Nocardioides panacis: one gene and its partner. The protein of the gene in region 2 interacts with the protein of the main gene of each other region in a pairwise test. Links are inferred from orthologs where the notes say so. Each region holds a gene or a part of one and is shown on either strand. Other genes may lie near its edges. The genes, in order: leuS and ligA.

Region 1 (11,006 bases), 2.0 Mb from region 2 along the record:
GGCGACGGGCGCCGGGCTGGCGGCCCAGAAGTCGTTCCTCACCGACTACTTCGCCCAGGGCCCCGGCGGCACCGACGCGGGCTGGGCGCTGCTCACCCCCGCTACCAGGGCGTCGTCGGCCGCGGCTCCTACGACGGCTTCTGGCGCACGATCAAGTCGGTGTCCGTGGGTGACGTGCGCCCCGCCGGCGACGGCGCCGTCACCGCGACCCTGACCTACACGAAGACCAACGGCCGCACCACGACCGAGCAGCACCTGATCCAGCTCGAGAAGTCCGGCGACGGCTACCTGATCGACGGGGACGGTCCCGCCTGAGCTCACCGGCTCCGGGTCCCCCGGGCGGTGACCCCGAGCCGGCCGTCGCGGACGGTGACCGCGACGTCGCCGTCCTCGTCGGTGCGCTCGACCCGCATCCCTGCCCGGCGCAGCAGCGCGAGCGTCGCCACGGCCGGGTGGCCGTAGTCGTTGTCCCGGCCCACCGACACCAGGGCGAGCCGGGCCCCGAGCCCGTCGAGCAGGTCCGGGTCCTGGTAGCGGCTGCCGTGGTCCGCCCCTTGAGCACGTCGACCCGCAGCCCCGGCAGGGACGCGTCCAGCCGCTGCTGCGCCTCCGGCTCCATGTCGCCGGACATCAGCACCCGCACGCCGTGCACCTCGACGAGCAGTACCAGGCTGGCGTTGTTCGCCGCCGAGCCCTCCTCGCCGTGCTCGCCGCCTGACGCGACGGAGACCGGGCCGACCACCTGCCAGGTCAGCTGCCCGACGCGGCGGACCTCCCCGTAGGCGGGGACCCGCACCGGCACCCGCGCGGCGGCCGCCCGGCGACGTACGTCCGCCGCGCCGTAGGCCGGGTCCTCGGTCGCGGTCACGTCGACCTCCCCCACCCGGCGTCCGTGCAGCACCGCAGCGAGGCCGTCGACGTGGTCGGCGTGGAAGTGCGTGAGCACGACGACCGGCAGCTGCTGCACGCCGAGCCGGTCCAGGCAGGCGGCCATGGCCGGCGGGTCCGGGCCGGTGTCCACGACCACCGCGGCTCCCCCGCCGGCGTTCAGCACCAGGCCGTCGCCCTGCCCGACGTCGCAGGCCACCAGCACCCACCCCCGGGGCGGCCAGCCCGGGCTGGGCAGCGGGCGGAGCATCACCACGACCAGCAGCAGGCTGAGCGCCACCGACCAGCGGGGGCGGCGGAGCACCGCACCGGCGCCGAGGCCGACGACCACGCAGAGCAGGCCCAGGACCAGCACCGGCACGACTCCCGGCGCCCAGTCCAGCACCGCGGTGGGCAGCCGGGCCAGGTGCGTCGCGACGGTGATGATCCAGGAGGCGCAGAGCCCGGCCAGCCACCCGCAGGCCCGTCCGGCCGGCTCCACCACCAGCACCAGCACGCCGCCCAGCAGCCCCAGGACCGTCGCCGGCCCGACGACCACGGCGACCACGAGGTTCGCGACCACCGCGACCAGGCTCACCTGCCCGGAGATCGCCGCCACCACCGGCGTGCAGGCCAGCTGCGCGGCGAACGGGACGGCCAGCGCCTCGGCGGCCCAGCGGGGCAGCCAGCCGCGCAGCGCGTCGCGGAAGGGTGGGCCGAGGAACAGGATGCCCGCCGTGGCGAGCGCGGACAGCGCGAAGCCGACCGACCGCGCCAGCCACGGGTCGAGGAGCAGCAGCACCAGCACCGCGACCCCGAGCGCCCGGACGCCGGTGTCCCGCCCGCGGGCGCCGAGCCCCAGCAGGGCCACCGACCCCATGGCCGCCGCCCGCAGCACGCTCGGCTCGGGGCGCGCCAGCAGCACGAAACCCGCCACCCCGAGGACGCCCACCAGCACCAGGCCGCGGGCACGCACGCCCGCCCACCGGGCCAGCACCAGCAGGAAGCCGACCACCAGCGTCAGGTTCGTGCCCGAGACCGCGGCGAGGTGGGTCAGCCCGCACGTCCGGAAGTCCTCGACGACCCCGGCCGACATCGACCGGTCGTCGCCCACCACCAGGGCCGGCACCAGGGCCCGGGCGTCCGGCGGGGCGTCCGCTACCGACGCCCGGATGCCGGCCCGGACCCGCGCGGCGGCGGCGAACAGCTCGCCGGGACGGTGCAGCACCCGGGGCGGCCGGCCCACTGACAGCACGCCGGCCAGGTCGGGGCCGTCCGGAGGGGCGAGCCGGCCGGTGCCGGTGACCACCGACCCGAGCTCGACCCGATGCCAGCTCTCGTCGGCGACGACCAGCACCGGCACGCCGGTCCGGTAGCGGTGCCCGCGGCCGACCACGTCGGAGACCGACAGCCGGGTGAGCACGAACGACCCGAACCGGCCGTCGCGCAGCACCGGGTCCGTGGTCACCCGGCCGGTGACGGTGACGACGGCGGCCTGCTCGGCCAGCCGGGCCACCGGGCCGTGCTGGTCGCCCTCGACCCGCAGGGCGGTCACGCCCCCGACCGCGCAGGCCGCGAGCAGGCAGGCGAGCAGCGTCCGCACCGGTCGCCCGCCCCGCCGGCGGGTCGCGACGAGCACCACGCCCAGCACCGCGAGGACGCCCACGCTCCAGCCCGGCAGCCCGAGCACGGCCAGCCCGCCGGCCCAGGCGGACACCGCCAGGACCAGCGCACGGAGGTCGGGAGGGAGCGCCGGCATCAGAGGGTGACGAAGGGGGCGATCTCGGCGAGCGTCGCGTCCCCGATGCCGGACACCTCCAGGAGCTCGTCGACGGAGGTGAAAGCGCCGTTCTCGGTGCGGAACGTCAGGATCGAGCGAGCCGTCACCGGGCCGATCCCGGGCAGCAGCTCCAGGTCGGCCTGGGTGGCGCTGTTCAGGTTCACCAGCGGGGTGGCGGTCGAGGAGCCGCCGGCCGAACCCCCGGCCGGGACACCGGCGGCCGAGGCGGCGACACCCGGCGGAGCAGGCCTCCCGACCACGATCTGCTCACCGTCGGCCAGCACCCGGGCCAGGTTCAGCGCGCCGGTGCGGGCGCCGGGCCGGGCACCGCCCGCTGCCTCCAGGGCGTCGACGACCCGGGAGCCCAGCGGGAGCGTGGCGATGCCCGGCCGGCGGACCTTGCCGGTGACGTCGACGACGATGCTGCCGGACGGCGTCGCCCCCGCGGCCCCGGCAGCGGAACCTGCGGTGGGACCGGCGCCGCCCGTCGTCGGAGGGGTCGGAGGGGAGGACGCGGGCGGGCCGGCCGTCGGTGCCGGGACCGCGGCGAGCGCCGAGGGGGACGACGCGACCACCGGCAGGGACGTCTCGCGTCCTCCCGCCCGCAGCGCCCACCACGCGCCGGCCGCCAGGGCGGCGGCGACCACCAGCGCCAGCACCGCCAGGTGCGCGGAGGTCAGGCCGACCCGGCCCTGCAGGGTCGGCGGCAGCCGGTCGTGCGCCCAGCCGCCCACCGACGACAGCCGGCCGACCGGCCGGTGCGCGTGCCGACCCGGGACCCCGTCAGCGGGGAGCCCGCCGGACCCGCCCGTGGGCCGGTGGACCGGGGTGCCCACGGCGTCCGGACGGATCTCGGCGAGCTCCGCGCTCAGCAGCTCGAGCCGTCGCCGTGCCACCGCGGCGACCTCTTCGTTGGCTGACCTGCGTGAGCGCATGAGGAGAACCTAGGAAGACCCCGACCGATCGGGAAGGCGCACGTCCGCGGCCTGTGGACGGGCGCCGGGCGCGGCCGCCTGTGGACGGTTCCGGGTCAGCGCGGGGCGACGACGACCGCGACCATGCCCGGCCCCACGTGCGCCCCGATCACCGCGCCGACCTCGCCGACCGAGACCTCCCGGGCCGACAGGTTCGCGGCGAGCCGGCGGCCGAGGTGCTCGGCGAGCACGCCGGCCCGGTCCGGATTCGCGAGGTGCGCGACCGCCACGTCCACCTGCCGGTCGGCGGCGGCCGCGACGGCCAGCTCCTCCAGACGGCTCAGAGCACGGGCCGCCGTACGCACCTTCTCGCGGGGACCGATCCGCCCGTCCACGATCTCCAGCAGCGGCTTGACCGCCAGCGCCGAGCCGAGCAGCGCGGCGGCGGCGCCGATCCGGCCGCCGCGGCGGAGGTACTCCAGGGTGTCGACGTAGAACAGCGACGTGGTCGCGTCGGCGCGGGCCAGCGCCGCTCCGGCCGCCTCCTCGGCCGAGCCGCCCCGCTCGAGCACCTCGGCGGCGGTCAGCACGGCGAACCCGGTGGCCATGCCCAGTTGGCGGGTGTCGACCACCCGGACCGGCAGGGAGGCGTCCCGGGCGGCCAGCTGCGCGGACTCGAAGGTGCCGCTCATCTCCCCCGACAGGTGCACCGACAGGACCTCGTCGAAGCCGTCCGCACGGGCCTTCTCGAAGGCCTCCAGGAACACCGCCGGCGTCGGCCGCGACGTGCTCACCGGGGTCCACTCACGCAGCGCGGCGGCCATCGTCTCGGCCGTCACGTCGGGGTCGACGCCCTCGTCGTGGGACCTCGCCCCGATGACCACCTGGAGAGGCACCACGCGGATGCCGTGGCGCTCGATCACGTCGCGCGGCAGCATCGCCGTGGAGTCGGTCACCAGGGCGACGGTCGCAGACATGCGGAAAGGCTAGCCGTCGACGAGGGAATCACCTCGGGGCGCGCACCGTTGGGACCGGTAGTTCCACCCGCCAACGAGAAGGAGACCCATGCGCGTCGTCATCGCCGGAGGTCACGGCCAGATCGCCCTGCTGCTCGAGAGGGTGCTCGCGGACCGCGGCGACTCGCCCGTGGGCATCGTGCGCAACCCCGACCACGTCGCGGACGTGGAGGCCGCCGGCGCCGAGGCCGTCGTGCTCGACCTCGAGGACGCCGACGTCGCCGCCGTCACGGACGTGGTGAAGGGGGCGGACGCGGTCGTCTTCGCGGCCGGCGGGGGGCCGAACAGCGGCGTCGCCCGCAAGGAGAGCGTCGACAAGGGCGCCGCGGTGCTGCTCGCCGACGCCGCCGAGCAGGCGGGCGTCCGACGCTACGTGATGGTCTCCTCGATGGGCACCGACAAGGCCGACCCGGACAGCCAGGACGTGTTCCAGGTGTACCTCCGCGCCAAGCTGGCGGCCGACGACGACCTGCGGGCGCGGGACCTCGACTGGACCGTCGTACGCCCGGGGCGGCTGACCGACGACGCGGGCGCCGGCCGCATCCAGGTCGGCACGCTGGAGCGCGGCGAGATCCCGCGCGCCGACGTCGCCGCGGTGCTCGCCGCGGTGCTGGTCACGGACGCCACCATCGGCAGCACGTTCGACCTGCTCGCCGGGCACCAGACGATCGACGCGGCGCTCGCCGGCCTCTGAGGGAGGCCGGCGGTCCCGTCCGGGTCAGCCGGTGACGATGTTGACCAGCTTGGGCGCCCGCACGATCACCTTGCGGACGTCCTTGCCGTCCAGCGCCCGCTGGACGTGAGCGTCGGCCATCACCAGCGCCTCCAGGTCGGCCGCGGTGATGTCCGGGCTGACCTCCAGCCGGGCGCGCAGCTTGCCCTGTACCTGCACGACGGCAGTCACCGAGTCCTGCACCAGCAGCGCCGGGTCGACCGTCGGCCAGCCCGCCCGGGCGACGGTCGGCTCGTGGCCCAGCCGCGCCCACATCTCCTCGGCGGTGTACGGCGCCACCAGGCTCAGCAGGATCGCGACCGCCTCGGCGGCCTCGCGCACGGCCGGGTCGGCCGGGCCGCAGCCCGAGTCGATCGCCTTGCGGGTGGTGTTGACCAGCTCCATGGTGCGGGCGACCAGCACGTTGAACCGTTGGGTCTCGACCAGCTGCTCCGCGTCGGAGACGGTGCGGTGGGTGGCCTGCCGCAGCCCGACGTCGCCGCCCTCGGCGGGCGTGCCGGGCTCCGAGCCGACGTCCCCGGACAGCCGCCAGGCGCGCTGCAGGAACTTCACGGAGCCGCCGGGCGACATGTCGGCCCAGTCGATGTCGGCCTCGGGCGGGCCGGCGAACACCATCGTCAGCCGGATCGCGTCGACGCCGAACTCGTCGATCATCTCGCCCAGGTTGACGCCGTTGCCCAGGGACTTGCTCATCCCGCGGCCCTCGTTGATGACCTCGCCCTGGTTCAGCAGCCGGGAGAACGGCTCGACGAAGTCGACCAGGCCCATGTCGTGCAGCACCTTGGTGAAGAACCGGCTGTACAGCAGGTGCAGGATCGCGTGCTCGACGCCACCGACGTACTGCGCCGCCGGCATCCAGTTGCGCACCGCCTTGGGGTCGAAGGGGCCCTCGGTGTAGTGCGGGGAGCAGTAGCGGAAGAAGTACCAGCTGGAGTCGACGAACGTGTCCATCGTGTCGCTGTCCCGCTTGGCCGGGCCGCCGCACTGCGGGCAGTCCACGTTGACCCAGTCCGCGGCCGCGGCCAGCGGGGAGACGCCCTTGGGCTTCAGGTCGGCGCCGCTCAGGTCGGGCAGCTCGACCGGCAGCTGGTCCTCGGGCACCGCGACCTCACCGCAGGCCCCGCAGTGCACGATCGGGATCGGGGCGCCCCAGTAGCGCTGCCGGCTCAGCAGCCAGTCCCGCAGCCGGAAGTTCACGAAGCCCTTGCCGACGCCCTTCTGCTCCAGCCAGCTGATGATCCGGGCCTTGGCCTCGTCCACCGGCAGGCCGTCCAGCGAGATCTCGTCGTTCGCGGAGTTGATGGCCGGTCCCGAGCCGGTGAACGCCTCGCCGCCGGCCTCCTCGAACCCCTCGGGCGGCTGCACCGTGCGGATGACCGGCAGGCCGAACTTCTTGGCGAACTCCCAGTCCCGCTGGTCCTGGCCGGGCACCGCCATGATCGCGCCGGTGCCGTAGTCGGCCAGCACGTAGTCGGAGGCCCACACGGGGATCCGCGCGCCGGTGACCGGGTTCACGGCGGTGACGCCCAGGTCGACGCCGGACTTGGGCCGGTCGGTGGCCAGCCGGTCGATGTCGGTGGCCTTGCGGACCTCGACCAGGTAGTCCTCCAGGGCCGCGCGCCGCTCCGGGGCACAGAGCTCGGCGGCCATCTTCGCGTCCGCGGCGACCACCATGAACGTGGCGCCGAAGACGGTGTCGGGCCGGGTGGTGAACACCCGGATCGGGTCGCCGTGGTAGTGCGGCGCGTCGACCGCGAAGTCGATGTGCGCGCCCTCCGAGCGACCGATCCAGTTGCGCTGCATGGCCAGCACCTTCGACGGCCAGGTGGCCTCCAGCGGCTCCATGTCGTCCAGCAGCCGCTGGGCGTAGTCGGTGACCTTGAAGTACCACTGCGACAGCTCGCGCTTGGTGACCTCGGCGCCGCAGCGCTCGCACATGCCCGCGACCACCTGCTCGTTGGCCAGCACGGTCTGGTCGTTGGGGCACCAGTTGACCGGGGAGAACTTGCGGTAGGCCAGCCCCCGCTCGCGGAACTTCAGGAACAGCCACTGGGTCCAGCGGTAGTACTCCGGGTCGGAGGTGTTCAGGCGGCGGGACCAGTCGAAGGAGATGCCGTAGCGCCGGAACGACTCGGCCTGCGTCTCGATGTTGGCGTAGGTGAACACCGCCGGGTTCTCGCCGCGCTTGATCGCGGCGTTCTCGGCGGGCAGCCCGAAGGAGTCCCAGCCGATCGGGTTCAGCACGTCGTAGCCGCGCTGCCACCAGTAGCGCGCGATCACGTCGTGCAGCGCCATCACCTCGGCGTGGCCCATGTGCAGGTCACCGCTCGGGTAGGGGAACATCGTCAACGCGTAACGGCGCTCCTTGGACCCGTCGTCGGCCGCCTGGAACGGGTTCAGGTCGTCCCAGACCTTGCGCCACTTGTCCTGCGCGGCCGTCACGTCGTAGTGCTGGTCGTGGTCCTGGTCGTCCATGGTCTCGTCTTCCCGTCCTGCGTGCTGCTCGGCCTGGGGGCACAAAAAAACCCCTCAGGAACGAGGGGTAGCCGCGTCGTCCTGCCCGCGAGGGGCACCGGTCAACGCGGCTTGCCAAGAAGAAGTGTCGTGCGCATGCGAAGAGCCTAGCGCACCGGCTGGCGGCGTCGCAGCCGCGTTCTGCTCAGCGACCGGTGCCCACGGCCTCGTCGAGGACCGCCTCCAGCCGGACCAGGGCGTGCGCCAGGCCGGCGTACGTCTCGCGACCCAGTGCCTGCGCCCACTCGTGCTCCAGGCGCACCATGGTCTGCCGGATCACCCCGACGGCGGCCCAGCCGCGCTCGGTGAGCCGGACCACCCGGGTCCGCCGGTCGTCGGGGTGCGCCTCGCGGACGAGGTAGCCCCCGCTCTCCAGCTGGTGGAGCAGGTGGTTCATCGCCTGCTTGGACGCCGACGTGCGCACCGCCAGCACCCCCGGCCGCTGGCCGTCCGGCCCCGGGTGCTGGAACACGCCCAGGTGGGCGGGCAGCACGTCGTCGAAGCCGGCCCTGTGCAGGCTGGCCATCACCTCGTGGCGCACCAGTACCGCAGGTCGGCGCAGCAGCGCGCCGACCGGTGGCAGCGCGACGTCGTCCATCTCGATCGTCATCTGTCCCCCCCGGACAAGACTTTCCTCCAAGACCCCCCGGCCTCGAGACGAGTGTGCCCCCCCTCAGGGGCGTTTTATAGCGGTTTTTACCGAACCATTGCCCAGCGCGTACGACGTCCGCGCGGTCAGTGCGCGGCGGGACGCCCGTCGTCCGCGTCGGCCGGCTGCTCCGTGGGCACGACGACCGGACGCAGGCGGGCCCACAGCAGGAACAGCGCGGCCACCACGGCCATCCCCAGGCCGGCATAGAGGTTGACGTTGACGCCGCCGGACTTGGCGAGCTCCGCCTCGCTGGGCCCGATGATCCCGGCGATGATGAGGACGACGCCGTAGATGCCGATCAGAGAGGCGATGAAGACGCGGATGTCGAAGGCGCCCGCCTTGTGCGGGGCCCCGGAGTCGTGGTCGTGCGTGCCGGACATGGTGGCTCCCTTACCAGAAGACGATGTTGAGGATGATGACGAGGACCGCCGAGACCGCAGCGAGCTGCTTCGGCTTCTGCCACCAGGACAGCGACCCCTCGTTCGGGTCGTGGAAGTCGGACTTCGGGGTCAGCGAGTAGACGAGCCCGCGCAGCTCCGACTCCGGCTTGGGCGCCGTCACCAGGCTGACCAGGACGCTGACCACGATGTCGACGCCGAACGCCGCACCGGCGGCCGCGAAGCTCGCGCCCTGGCCCTGCAGGCCGATCGCGCCGATGGACATCGGGCCGAGCGCGTCCTTGCTGAGCACGCCGATCAGCACCGCGGCCAACGTGCCGCTGACCAGGCCGGTCCAGCCGGCCGTCGGGGTCATCCGCTTCCAGAACATGCCGAGGATGAAGGTGGCGAACAGCGGGGCGTTGAAGAACCCGAACAGCGTCTGCAGGTAGTCCATGATGTTCGAGTAGTTCGCCGCGAAGAACGCCGTGCCGATCGCGATCAGCGTCGCCGCGACCGTGGCCAGCCGCCCGATCCGCGTGTAGTAGTCGTCGGGCTTGTCCTTCTTCACGTAGGTCTGCCACAGGTCGTAGGAGAAGACCGTGTTGAAGGCCGAGATGTTCGCGGCCATGCCGGCCATGAACGACGCGAGGAGACCGGCGATCGCGACGCCCAGCATGCCGTTGGGCAGCAGGTCGCGCATCAGGTAGAGGATCGAGTTGTTGTAGTCGGGCGTCGCGCCCTTCGCCGGCGAGGACAGCTCGGTGACGATGACGCCGGCGATCATGCCGGGCAGGATCACGATGAACGGGATGAACATCTTCGGGAAGGTGCCGATGATCGGCGCGCGCTGGGCGGCCGACATCGAGCTCGACGCCATGGCCCGCTGCACCTCGACGAAGTTCGTCGTCCAGTAGCCGAAGCTCAGCACGAAGCCGAGGCCGAACACGATGCCGACCACCGACCAGAACGGGCTGTCGATGCCGGTCAGGTTGGTGCCGGGCCACGAGTTCAGCCGCAGCGACGCGTCCGACATCTTGTTGATCTGGTCGGTGAGGCCGCTGTAGCCGCCCACCTTGTGCAGCCCGACCAGGGTCAGCGGCAGCAGCGCGGCGACGATCACGAAGAACTGCAGGACCTCGTTGTAGATCGCGGCGGACAGCCCGCCCAGGGCGGTGTAGGTGAGCACGACCGCGGCGGCGACGAGGAGCGCCACCCACAGCGGCCAGCCCAGCAGCACCTCGACGATCTTGGCCAGCAGGTAGAGGTTGATGCCCGCGATCAGCAGCTGCGCGAGCGCGAAGCTCAGCGCGTTGACCAGGTGCGCGGTCGGTCCGAACCGCCGGTTCATGAACTCGGGGACCGAGCGGACCTTCGAGCCGTAGTAGAACGGCATCATCACGACGCCGAGGAACAGCATCGCGGGCACCGCGCCGACCCAGAAGTAGTGCACCGTCGGCAGCCCGAAGCTCGCGCCGTTGGCGGACATGCCGATGATCTCGACCGCGCCGAGGTTCGCGGAGATGAAGGCCAGCCCGGTCACCCATGCCGGCAGCGAGCGCCCGGAGAGGAAGAAGTCGATGCTGCTGGACACCGACCGCTTCGCGAGGATGCCGATCCCCAGCACGAACACGAAGTAGGTGGCGATCAGGAGGTAGTCGACCCAGTTGGCGTCGAGTCGGAGCTGGGTATCCGCCGCAAGAATCATGGGTCTCCTCATTTCCGGACTGAACCGACAGCACGGTACTCCCCCGTACGTGTACTTCCCATGCGCCCCTCTGTGCGCGGGTCGTGTCGCTCCGGGCCGCGGTCCGGAGCGGCTAGGGTCGGCTGCTGACGAGACGCTCGCGGGAGAGGTGGACGCAGATGTCCTGGTTGGTGACGGGCGGTGCCGGCTACATCGGCGCCCACGTGGTGCGGGCCTTCGCGGAGCAGGGCCTGACCTCGGTCGTCCTCGACGACCTGTCCAGCGGGCACCGCGGCTTCGTGCCCGAGGGCGTGCCGTTCGTGCAGGGCAGCATCCTCGACACCGGCCTGGTCGCCGCGACCCTGCGCGAGCACGCCGTCGAGGGCGTGGTGCACGTCGCCGGCTTCAAGTACGCCGGGGTCTCGGTCCAGAGGCCGCTGCACACCTACGACCAGAACGTCACCGG
Region 2 (10,843 bases):
CGGGCCGCGGCCAGCGCCCCCTCGGGGTCGACGTGCAGGAACGCGTGCACGGCCCCGTCGACGGCGGCGATCCGGTCGAGGTGGGCCTGGGTGAGCTCCACCGAGGTGGTCTCGCCGGCGGCGAGCGCGTCGGCGAGCTCGGCGGCGGTGCGGCGGGTCAGGTCGCTCATGCCTCGTCCTCCAGGATCCGCGGCACGCTGAACCGCTGCTGCTCGACCTCGGGGGCGCCGGAGAGCGCCTGCTCGGCGGTCAGCCCGGGCCGGGCCACGTCCTCGCGGAAGACGTTCGTCAGGGGCAGCGCGTGCGACGTCGGCGGGACGTCGTCGGCGGCCACCTCCGAGATCGAGGCGATGGACTCCAGGATCACGGCCAGCTGGGGGGCGAGGTGGTCGAGCTCCTCGGCGGACAGGTCGATACGCGCCAGATCGGCGAGGTGCGAGACCTCGTCGCGGCTGATGTCAGGCATACCTCTCATCCTAGGGAACGGCCCCCGGCGGCCGCTCCCCGGCGTCCGCCGCGGACCCGCCGCCGCCGTCCGCGGGGCAGGTAGAGTTTTCAACGACCTGGAAAGGACCCACCCGTGAGCGACGGCTCCCCCCGGCACGCAGCCGTGCCTGCTGGCCCCTGCCGAGGGCGCCCGTGTCCAGGAGCAGCTGCAGCAGGCCGCCGACCGGGCGGCGTACCTCGCCCGGGTGGCCCGGGGGCTGTCCGGCGCCCTGCACACCGACCGCGCCGTCGACCTGGTGCTGGAGATGCTGGTCGGCCCGGTCGTCGACTGGGCGCAGATCACCCTGGTCGACCGCAGCCAGCTCCGGTTCCGCTCCCGCGGCCCGGACGGCCGGCTGCTCACCGGCCGGCTCCCGGTCGAGGACGTGCCGGAGTCCTCCAGCCTGGGACGGGCGCTGTTCACCGGCGCCACCGACCTCCTGATGGTCCCCGACGGCGGCGACACCGACAGCGCCACGCTGGCCTCCGCGGTGCCCTCCGAGACGCTGCGCGGGTCGCTCACGTCGATCCGGCCGATGGATCTGCTGACCATCGCGATGTCGGCCCGCGGGACGACGTACGGCGCCCTGACGATCGCCCAGCGCTGCGGCAACGGCTTCGACGAGCGGGCCGTCGCGTTCCTCGAGGACTTCGCCCACCGGGTCGCGGTCACGCTGGACACCACCCGGGCGCTGGCCGAGTCGCGCCGCGTCGCCACCGTGCTGTCCCGCGAGCTCGTGCCGCCGAGCCTGCCCGACCTCGCAGGTGTCGCGTTCGGCACCTACTACCGGGTGGCCTACGAGCAGGAGGCCCTCGGCGGCGACTTCTACGACGTGCACGGGGACGACGACGGCTGGACCGCCGTGGTGGGCGACGTCTGCGGCAAGGGCGTCGAGGCGGCGGTGCTCACCGGCAAGGTGCGCCAGGCCGTGCGCACCGCCTCGCTCGTGGACCGGGACCCGAGCCGGGTCCTCGACCTGGCCAACCGCACCCTGGTGTCCGACTCCGACGAGACGTTCGTGACCGCCGTGTGCGCGCGGGGCCGCAAGGTCGGCGACGTGCTGCACCTCGACATCGCCTCCGCCGGCCACCCCGAGCCCCTCGTCGTGCGGCGCGACGGGTCGGTGGAGCAGGTGCCGGTGTCCGGCACGGTGCTCGGCCTGCTCCCGAGCTCGACCTACACCTCGGTCAGCATCGAGCTCGCCGAGGGCGAGACCTGCCTGTTCTACACCGACGGGGTCGCCGAGGCCCCGGGCCACCGCACCCGGTTCGGCGACGACAGGATGCGCGAGGTGCTGCTGGCGACCGGTGCCTGCCACGTGACCGCCCAGGTCGAGAGTGTCGCGGTCGCGCTGTCCACGCACCTGCGCGACCGGGCGCACGACGACATCGCGATCCTCGCGGTGCAGTCGATCGGCGAGCGGTGACCACCGAGGTCGCCTGGGGGCAGCAGGTGGAGGAGTACCTCTCGGCGCTGAACCGGGGCGACCGCTCCGGCGCCCTGCAGCAGGCCCGGGCGCTGCGCGCCGAGGGGCACGAGCTGCTGGAGCTGATCCTGCGGCTCATCGCCCCGGCCCAGCTGCGGGTCGGCGAGCTGTGGGTCTCCGACAGCTGGAGCGTGGCGCAGGAGCACGCGGCCACCGCGATCAGCGAGGCGGTGCTGACCACGCTGGCCGTCGAGCGCGAGGAGCAGGCGCGGGCCCCGGAGGACGCCCCCTCGGTGGTGGTGTCCTGCGTGGAGCAGGAGTGGCACGCGTTGCCCGCCCTGATGATCACCGAGCAGCTGCGTGCGAGCGGCTTCGCGGTCAGCTACCTCGGCGCGAACTCCTCCTCCCAGGGGCTGGTCCGGCACATCCACGACACCGGCCCGAGCGCGGTGCTGCTGAGCTGTGCGCTCTCCTCGTTCCTGCCGCTCACCCGGCGGGAGATCGAGGCGGTGCGCGAGACCGGCACCCCAGTGGTGGTGGGCGGCTCGGCGTTCGACGCCGGCGGTCACCGGGCCCGGGTCCTCGGCGCGACGGCCTTCGCCACCGGCGCCACCGACGTCGCCGAGGCGCTGGCCGGGCTGCCGACCGCCGTACCCCCGGCCCCGCCGCTGACCCACGACGGCGCCGAGGAGGCCTTCGTCGTCTTCGCCGCCCGGGAGTCGCTCGCCGACGAGGTGTCCCGCAGGGTGCTGCGGTCGCTCGACGCCGACCCGGCCGAGGGGCACGCGCACGGCTGGCGGCGGGTACTGGACGACCAGCTGCCGCACCTGGTCGGCAGCGTGGCGGGGGCGCTGGTCTGCGACGACCCGCGTGTCGTCTCCGACGCCCTGGCCTGGGGCGAGCTGGTGCTCGGGAACCGCGACGCCCCCGCCGGCACCGGTACGGCGCTGCGCGACGCCCTGGCCGACGCGCTGCACGACCTGCCGGCCGCGACCCGGCTGCTCGACGGCGTCCCGCCACCGCGCTGACCCGGACGGGCGGGCCCGTCTGACCCATTGACCGTGACCGGGGCACCGGCGTTGGCTCGATACGCCGGGGGGGGAACACCGTCCTCAGGGAGACCCGCCATGTCCGACACACGCACGACCGAGCTCACCCTCGACGCCGCGTTCCAGGGCAGCACCATCCGGCCCGGTGACCGCGACTACGACGCGGCCCGGGCGATCTACAACGGCAGCATCGACCGGAGGCCGGTGCTGATCGCGCGTCCGCACGGCGCCGCCGACGTGATCGACGCCGTCACCTACGCCCGGGAGACGGGTCTGCCCCTGTCGGTGCGCTGCGGCGGCCACGGCGTCGCCGGCACCTCACTGGCCGAGGGCGGCGTGCTGATCGACCTCTCCGCGATGAAGGGCGTGCACTCCGACCCGGCGCGGGGCACCGCCGTCGCGGAGGGCGGCGCGCTGTGGGGCGAGTACGACCGCGACGTCGCGCTGACCGGACGGGCCACCCCCGGCGGCCGGGTCACCACCACCGGGGTGGGCGGCTTCTGCCTCGGCGGCGGGTACGGCTGGCTGTCCCCGGTGCACGGCCTGACCTGCGACAACCTGGTCGCCGCCGACGTGGTCACCGCCGACGGCCGGCTGGTGCGGGCCACCGAGGACGAGAACAGCGACCTGCTGTGGGGGCTGCGCGGCGCCGGCGCCAACTTCGGCGTCGTCACGTCCTACGAGCTGCGCACCCACCCGGTGCCGCCGGCGATGCTCGCCGGCATGCTGATCGTGCCCAACGACGACCAGGCCGCCGAGGTCGTGGCCGGCTACCGGGAGTACGTCGAGCGGGCCCCCGAGCAGCTGGTCACCGCGGTGGCGACCGTCCTCGCGCCGCCGGAGCCGTTCGTCCCGCCGGAGCTGGTCGGCTCGCCGGTGCTCGGCGTGATCGCGCTCTGGGTGGGCGAGCCCGGTGACGGCGAGGCGTTCGTCCGCCCGCTGCGCGACCTGACCGCGCACGGCATGGACCTGGTGCAGCCGATGCCCTACACGGCGTTCCAGGCGATGCTCGACGGGTTCGCCCCGAAGGGCTGGATGAACTACCACCGCGGCCTGCACCTGGCCGCGCTGGACGACGGCATCATCGAGCCGTTCCTGCAGGCCGGCCGGCACATCGGCTCGCCGATGACCCAGGGCATCCTGTTCCGGCACGGCGGCGCGGTCTCCCGGGTGCCCGAGGACGCGACGGCGGCCGGGCACCGGGACTCCGCCTACATGGCGCACCCGATCGCCTGCTGGGCGACCCCGGCCGAGACCGAGCACGAGATGGCCTGGGTGCAGGAGTTCTCCGCGGCCGTGGCCACCGCGACCACGGGCGGCACCTACCTCAACTTCGAGCCCGGTACGTCGATCGCGGACGTTAAGTCCGGCTTCGGGGAGGAGAAGTACCAGCGCCTGGTCGGGCTCAAGGACGTCTGGGACCCGGGCAACCTGTTCCGGTCGAACCACAACGTCCCGCCGACCGGCTGGACCCCGGAAGCCAGGGTGCCGCGTCAGTCCCGGACCTGATCGCCGACCTGGTCGCCCACCTGAGCGACGGCCCGGGCCTCGTCCGGGCCGTCGGACAGCAGCACCCGGAAGCCGTCCTCGTCGAGCACCGGCACCTTGAGCTGCACGGCCTTGTCGTGCTTGGACCCGGGGGACTCGCCGACGACCACGAAGTCGGTCTTCTTCGACACCGAGCCGGCCGCCTTGCCGCCCCGGGCCAGGATCGCCTCCTTGGCCTGGTCGCGACTGAAGTCGACCAGCGAGCCGGTCACCACGATGCTCAGGCCGGCGAGCGTGCGCGGCGCGGACTCGTCGCGCTCGTCGGCCATCGTGACGCCGGCCTCGCGCCACTTGCGCACGATCTCCCGGTGCCAGTCCACCGCGAACCACTCCACGACGGCGTCGGCGATCGTCGGCCCGACGCCCTCGGCGTCCGCGAGCGCGGCGTGGTCGGCGTCCTCGATGGCCCGCATGGACCCGAACTCGGTGGCCAGCGCGCGGGCCGCGGTCGGTCCGACGTGCCGGATGGACAACCCGACGACCACCCGCCACAGCGGCCGCTTCTTGGCGTCGTCGAGGTTCTCCAGCAGCCGCCGCCCGTTGGCCGACAGCACCGGGTCGTCGCCCTCGCCCTTCTTGGGGGCGCGGGTGAACAGCGGTGCGCGGAGCAGCTTGGCCTCGTCGAGGAAGAACACGTCGCCCTCGTCCTCGATGACGCCGGCATCGAGCAGCGCGAAGGCCGCCTCGGAGCCGAGCCCCTCGATGTCGAAGGCGCCCCGGCCCGCGACGTGGAACACCCGGTCGAGCAGCTGGGCGGGGCACTTGCGGTGGTTGGGGCAGCGCAGGTCCTTGTCGCCCTCCTTCTGCTGGACCAGCTCGGTGCCGCAGGACGGGCAGGTGGTCGGCATCACCCAGGGCTCGAGCCCCTCGGGGCGCAGCGCCAGCACCGGCCCGACGATCTCCGGGATCACGTCGCCGGCCTTGCGCAGCACCACCGTGTCGCCCGGCCGGACGTCCTTGCGCTGGACCTCGTGGGCGTTGTGCAGGGTGGCCCGCTCGACGGTCGACCCGGCCACCCGGGTCGGCTCCATCACCCCGAACGGCGTGACCCGGCCAGTGCGGCCGGTGTTCACCTCGATGGCCAGCAGCCGGGCGTTGACCTCCTCGGGCGGGTACTTGTAGGCGATCGCCCAGCGCGGCGCGCGGCTGGTGGAGCCCAGGCGGCGCTGCAGGTTGACGTCGTCGACCTTGATCACCACGCCGTCGATCTCGTGCTCCACGTCGTGCCGGTGCTCGCCGTAGTGCTCGATGAACGCCTCGACGGCCTCCAGGTCCGGGAGCACCCGGGCGCGGTCGCTGGTCGGCAGCCCCCAGGCCTTCAGCGCGGCGTAGGACTGCGACTGGGTGGTCGGGGTGAAGCCCTCGCGCAGGCCGAGCCCGTGGCAAACCATCGCCAGGTCGCGGGTGGCGGTGACCCGCGGGTCCTTCTGCCGCAGCGAGCCGGCCGCGGCGTTGCGCGGGTTGGCGAACACCGGGCGGCCGGCGTCCCGCATCGACTCGTTGAGCCGCTCGAAGGCCTGCACGGGGAGGAACACCTCGCCGCGCACCTCGACCCGGGTCGGCACCGGGTAGTCCTCGGTGCCGGTCAGCCGGTGCGGGACGTTGCCGATCGTGCGGACGTTGGGGCTGACGTCCTCGCCGGTCCGGCCGTCGCCGCGGGTGACGCCGCGGACCAGCCGGCCGTGCTCGTAGAGCAGGTTGATCGCCAGCCCGTCGACCTTGAGCTCGCAGAGCATCGCCGGGTCGGTGACGCCGTCGCGGGCCAGCCGCGCCCGCCAGCTCTCCAGCTCCTCGTAGGAGAACGCGTTGTCCAGGCTCATCATCGGCTCGAGGTGGTCCACGGCGGTGAACTCCGTGGAGACCGCGCCGCCGACCTTCTGGGTCGGCGAGTCCGGGGTGCGCAGCTCGGGGAACTCCTCCTCGAGCTCCTCGAGACGGCGCATCCGCACGTCGAAGTCGTGGTCGGACAGGGTCGGGTCGTCGAGCACGTAGTAGCGCCACCGGGCGTCCTCGATCTGCTCGGACAGGGCGCGGTGCTCGTCGCGGGCCTCCGGCGAAGGGAGGGCGGGCTGCGGCATACGCCTATCTTGCCGTGCCGCGCCGACAGCCCACCCATCCACGGGGGGCGCGCGCGGCGAACTGCCGGGGACCGAGCGAAAGGATCGACCCGTGCCTGCCCCCTCCCCTGACCCGCCACGACGTGACCGGCCGCCCCGAGGGCCTGGTGCTGATGCTGCACGGCGGCAAGGCCGACGGCCTCACCGAGGTCGACGACGGCTCCGCGTCCTGGCGCCGCGCGCGCTGGATGGGCGAGCACGTGTCCGGCCGGCTGAACCGCGCCGGGGCGAGCGTGTGGCTGCTGCGCTACGCGGTCCGCGGCTGGAACGAGCGGGTCGCCTCTCCCCCGTCGCCGGTCCCCGACGCCCGCTGGGCGCTCGACGAGGTCCGCCGCGAGCTCGGCGACGTCCCGGTCGTGCTCCTCGGCCACTCCATGGGCGGGCGTACGGCGGTCGCGGTGGCCGACGACCCGAGCGTGGTCGGCGTCGTGGCATTGGCGCCGTGGCTGCCGCCGGGCGAGCCCGTCGGCCCGCTGGCCGGCAAGGCGTTCGCGGCGGCGCACGGGCGCAGCGACAAGATCACCTCCTTCCGGCAGACCCGGGCGTTCTGCCACGCCGCGCGCGAGGTCGCCTCGTCGGTGGAGCTCGTGGACCGCGGCCGGGTCGGGCACTACATGTTCCGCGACATCCCGGGCTGGAACGCGTTCGCGGTCAGCCGGTCCCTGGCCCAGCTGGGCGTGTCCCTGCCCGCCTGACGGGCCGGCGCGGGCTGTTACCCAGAATTCATTTGCGTGCAGCACGCATGCACGTCTATGGTTCCTTGATGAAACGAAACCGTTTCGTTTCATCCGTGTCAACGGCCGGGCCACGCAGCCAGGGGACGGGGACCATGACGCAGACCAGGAAGACCGGCGGCACCCGACCGCGGGTCGAGGGCGAGCGCGAGTCGGAGATCCTCGACGCCGCGCTGCACCTGCTCGCCGAGGTCGGCTACGACCGGATGACCATGGACGCCGTCGCCAGCCAGGCGAAGGCCAGCAAGGCCACGCTCTACCGGCGCTGGACCGACAAGCCCTCGTTGGTCGTCGACGCGATCCTGCGGTCCAAGGAGGCCCTCCAGACCCCCGACCCGGACACCGGGAACCTCCGCGACGACCTGGTGCAGATGTCCTGCAGCCACGGCGGTCTCACCGACCAGCGCTCCGCCCAGGTGATGGCGGGTGTCATCACCGCCCTGCACCACGACCCCGACTTCGCCGAGGAGTTCCGCACCCGCGTCCTCGGCCCCAAGATCGAGACCACCCGCGCCGTCTTCGAGCGCGCCCGGGACCGCGGCGAGATCACCGCCGACCTGGACCTCGACCTGCTGGCCCCTGCCCTGGCGGGGATCGTCCTGCACCGCAGCTTCGTGCTGGGACTGCCCGCCGACGAGAAGACCGTGGCCCAGGTCGTGGACCAGATCATCCTGCCCGCCGCGACCCGCCACTCCCCCACGCCCCGCACCCCCGAAGAAGGAACCGCATGACGACCGCAACCACTCCCGAGGCCGAGTCCGTCTCCGGCCACGGCCACCGCCACCTGGGATGGGCCCTCGTGCTCATCTCGGTGGCCCAGCTGATGGTCGTGCTCGACGCGACCATCGCCAACATCGCCCTCCCGTTCATCAAGAACGACCTCGACATCTCCCAGGCGAACCTCTCCTGGATCGTCACCGGCTACTCGCTGGCCTTCGGCGGCCTGCTGCTGCTCGGCGGCCGGCTCGGCGACCTCTACGGGCGCCGCCGGATGCTGATGGTCGGCGTCGTGGTCTTCGCCGTCGCGTCGCTGCTCGGCGGCCTGGCCACCAACGAGGGCCTGCTCCTCGGCGCCCGGGGCCTGCAGGGCCTCGGTGCGGCGATCGCCTCGCCCGCCGCCCTCGCGCTGATCACCACGACGTTCCCGGCCGGACCGGAGCGCAACCGCGCGTTCTCCATCTACGCCGCCATGTCCGGGGCGGGCGCCGCCGTCGGTCTCGTGCTCGGCGGCTGGCTGACCGGCCTCGAGCCGACCTTCTTCGGCCACGTCGTCGACGGCTGGCGCCTCACGTTCCTGATCAACGTGCCGATCGGCCTGGCCGCCGCGTTCGCCGCGCCGCGGCTGCTCGCCGAGAGCGAGTCGCACCCCGGTGAGCTCGACCTGCCCGGCGCCCTGTCCGGGACGCTCGGCCTGGTCGGCATCGTCTACGGCCTGACCCGCGCCGGCGACCCCCGCTACGGCTGGGGCGACGGCTGGACCCTGGCCTCGCTGGCCGCCGGCGTGCTGCTGCTCGCCGCGTTCGTGCTCATCGAGCGCAGCGTCGAGCACCCGCTGCTGCCGTTCCGGATCCTCGCCAACCGCACCCGCGCCACGAGCTTCGTGGTGATGATGCTGGTCCCGGCGGCGATGTTCGCGATGTTCTACTTCCTGTCCCAGTTCGTGCAGAACGTGATGGGCTTCTCGCCGCTGAAGACCGGCGTCGCGTTCCTGCCGTTCAGCGCCGGCATCATCGTGGCGGCCACGGTCTCCTCGAAGCTCATCGAGAAGGTCGACCCGCGCTGGCTCGCCGGCTTCGGCACCGCGCTGGCCGGCACCGCGCTGTTCGGCTTCTCCCGGCTGCCCTACGACGACTCGCTGGCGACCCTGTCGGTCGACGCGCACTACGCCAGCGACATCCTGCCGTTCATCATCATGATGTCGCTCGGCATGGGCATGACGTTCGTGCCGCTCACCCTGACCGCCGTGCACGGCGTGGGGGCGCGGGACTCGGGCATCGGCTCCGGCGTGCTGAACACCATGCAGCAGGTCGGCGGTGCGCTCGGCCTGGCCACGCTGTCCACGGTCGCGGTGCACTTCACCTCCGACAAGGTCGCCTCGCTCTCCGCCTCGGCCCAGTCCGCGGCGAACGGCGCCGTCGACCCGGACAAGGCGCAGCAGATGCAGACCCTCATCGGGCAGGTGGCGTTCACCGAGGGCGCGACGCACGCGTTCCTCACCGGCGCCGGGATGATCTGGCTCGGCACCGTGATCGCGCTGGTCTTCCTCAACGCGCGTCACGAGGACCTGGCCACCGACGAGGCACCCGAGGGCGTCGCGGTCCACTGAGCCGCCCTGCTCCGCACCGCTCGCGCGTGAGCCCCGCTGCCTCCGGGCGGCGGGGCTCTCGTCATGCCAGGGCGGAGGCGACCTGCCGGCACAGGTGGAGGGCCCGGCGCGCCCACTCCGGGTCCGCACCCGCCAGGCCGCAGCCCGGGGTGACCACCAGGGACGCGGCGGACTGCGGGTCGAGGCCGAGCATGTCGAGCAGCCGGAGCACCCGCTCGGTGACGGTGCCGTCGGAGAGCGGTCGCGCCGGCGCGGTGGTCGGGACCACCCCGAGGTGCACCGGCCGGCCCTGCTCGAGGAGGACCGCGAGGTCGTCGTACGACGAGGTGGGCAGCACGTCGAGGTCCACCGAGACGCCTGCGGCACCGGCTCCGGTCAGCAGCGAGATCGGCACGTCGGGCGCGCAGCAGTGCGCCACGGGCGTGCCCCCCGACTCGGTCACGGCCGCGAACACCCACTCCAGCGCGGGGCTGGCGCGCGGCGGGTCGACCGAGCGGTGCCGGTGGAAGCCCGAGGCGGTCGGGATGCGCCCGGCCATCACCGCAGGCAGCGCGGGCTCGTCGACCTGCACCAGGAGGTCGGCGCCAGGGATCCGGCGGCGCACGTCGGCGACGTGGTCGCGCAGGCCCTCGGCGAGCGCCTCGGCCAGCTCCCGGCGGGCACCGTGGTCGGCCAGCACCCGGTCGCCGCGCGGGCGCTCGACGGTGGCCGCCAGCGTCCACGGGCCGGCCACCTGGATCTTGAAGGTGCCGGTGTAGCCCTGGCTCTGCTCCTCCACGGCGTCGAGGTCCTGCGCCAGCAACGATCGGGCCCGACGCTGGTCGATGCCCGGGGCGTCGGTCAGCCGCCACCCGGCCGGCTGCAGGTCGGCACCGAGCTCGGAGACGAGGGCCAGCGTGCGGCCGGTCAGGTCGGCGTGCGGTCCGCGGCCGGGCAGCTCCGGGACGTGCGGCAGGTCGGGCAGCTCGTCGAGCACCACCTTGACCGCCAGGTCGTAGTCCGTCGCGTCGGTGCCGGGCATCGACCCGACGCCGGTGGCGCGGGTCACGCGCCGACCCGCGTCCGGGAGGCGGAGGAGATCGTGCAGGAGCCCACGACGCGGGTGCCGTCGTAGACGACGGCGGCCTGGCCGGGGGCGATGCCCTGGGCCGGGTCG

What was found.
Region 1: the proteins of ligA (region 2) and leuS interact in binary tests that used the Escherichia coli proteins (3 or more experiments, as listed by UniProt). The link is inferred for Nocardioides panacis from one-to-one orthologs.

Annotation. Positions count from the first base shown.
Region 1 is NZ_CP077062.1:2,739,681-2,750,686, forward strand. What follows is about bases 5,041-8,133. They hold leuS (leucine--tRNA ligase), read right to left. Parts: upstream 7,786-8,133; coding sequence 5,296-7,785; downstream 5,041-5,295. Other genes in these bases: KRR39_RS13330 (NAD(P)H-binding protein), read left to right, coding at 5,041-5,271; KRR39_RS13340 (MarR family winged helix-turn-helix transcriptional regulator), read right to left, coding at 7,970-8,133. Outside these bases: KRR39_RS13305 (serine/threonine-protein kinase), read left to right, coding at 1-214; KRR39_RS13315 (ComEC/Rec2 family competence protein), read right to left, coding at 200-2,626; KRR39_RS13320 (helix-hairpin-helix domain-containing protein), read right to left, coding at 2,626-3,582; KRR39_RS13325 (DegV family protein), read right to left, coding at 3,678-4,538; more of KRR39_RS13330, read left to right, coding at 4,627-5,040; more of KRR39_RS13340, read right to left, coding at 8,134-8,434; KRR39_RS13345 (hypothetical protein), read right to left, coding at 8,560-8,856; KRR39_RS13350 (sodium:solute symporter family protein), read right to left, coding at 8,867-10,561; UDP-glucose 4-epimerase GalE, read left to right, coding at 10,720-11,006.
Region 2 is NZ_CP077062.1:781,269-792,111, reverse strand. The notes cover bases 4,023-6,952. They hold ligA (NAD-dependent DNA ligase LigA), read right to left. Parts: upstream 6,589-6,952; coding sequence 4,456-6,588; downstream 4,023-4,455. Other genes in these bases: KRR39_RS03930 (alpha/beta fold hydrolase), read left to right, coding at 6,711-6,952; KRR39_RS03940 (FAD-binding oxidoreductase), read left to right, coding at 4,023-4,471. Also shown: Asp-tRNA(Asn)/Glu-tRNA(Gln) amidotransferase subunit GatA, read right to left, coding at 1-170; Asp-tRNA(Asn)/Glu-tRNA(Gln) amidotransferase subunit GatC, read right to left, coding at 167-466; KRR39_RS03950 (PP2C family protein-serine/threonine phosphatase), read left to right, coding at 693-1,913; KRR39_RS03945 (cobalamin B12-binding domain-containing protein), read left to right, coding at 1,910-2,941; more of KRR39_RS03940, read left to right, coding at 3,041-4,022; more of KRR39_RS03930, read left to right, coding at 6,953-7,322; KRR39_RS03925 (TetR/AcrR family transcriptional regulator), read left to right, coding at 7,457-8,092; KRR39_RS03920 (MFS transporter), read left to right, coding at 8,089-9,687; KRR39_RS03915 (methionine synthase), read right to left, coding at 9,749-10,735; tRNA 2-thiouridine(34) synthase MnmA, read right to left, coding at 10,732-10,843. UniProt on the Escherichia coli protein: DNA ligase that catalyzes the formation of phosphodiester linkages between 5'-phosphoryl and 3'-hydroxyl groups in double-stranded DNA using NAD as a coenzyme and as the energy source for the reaction.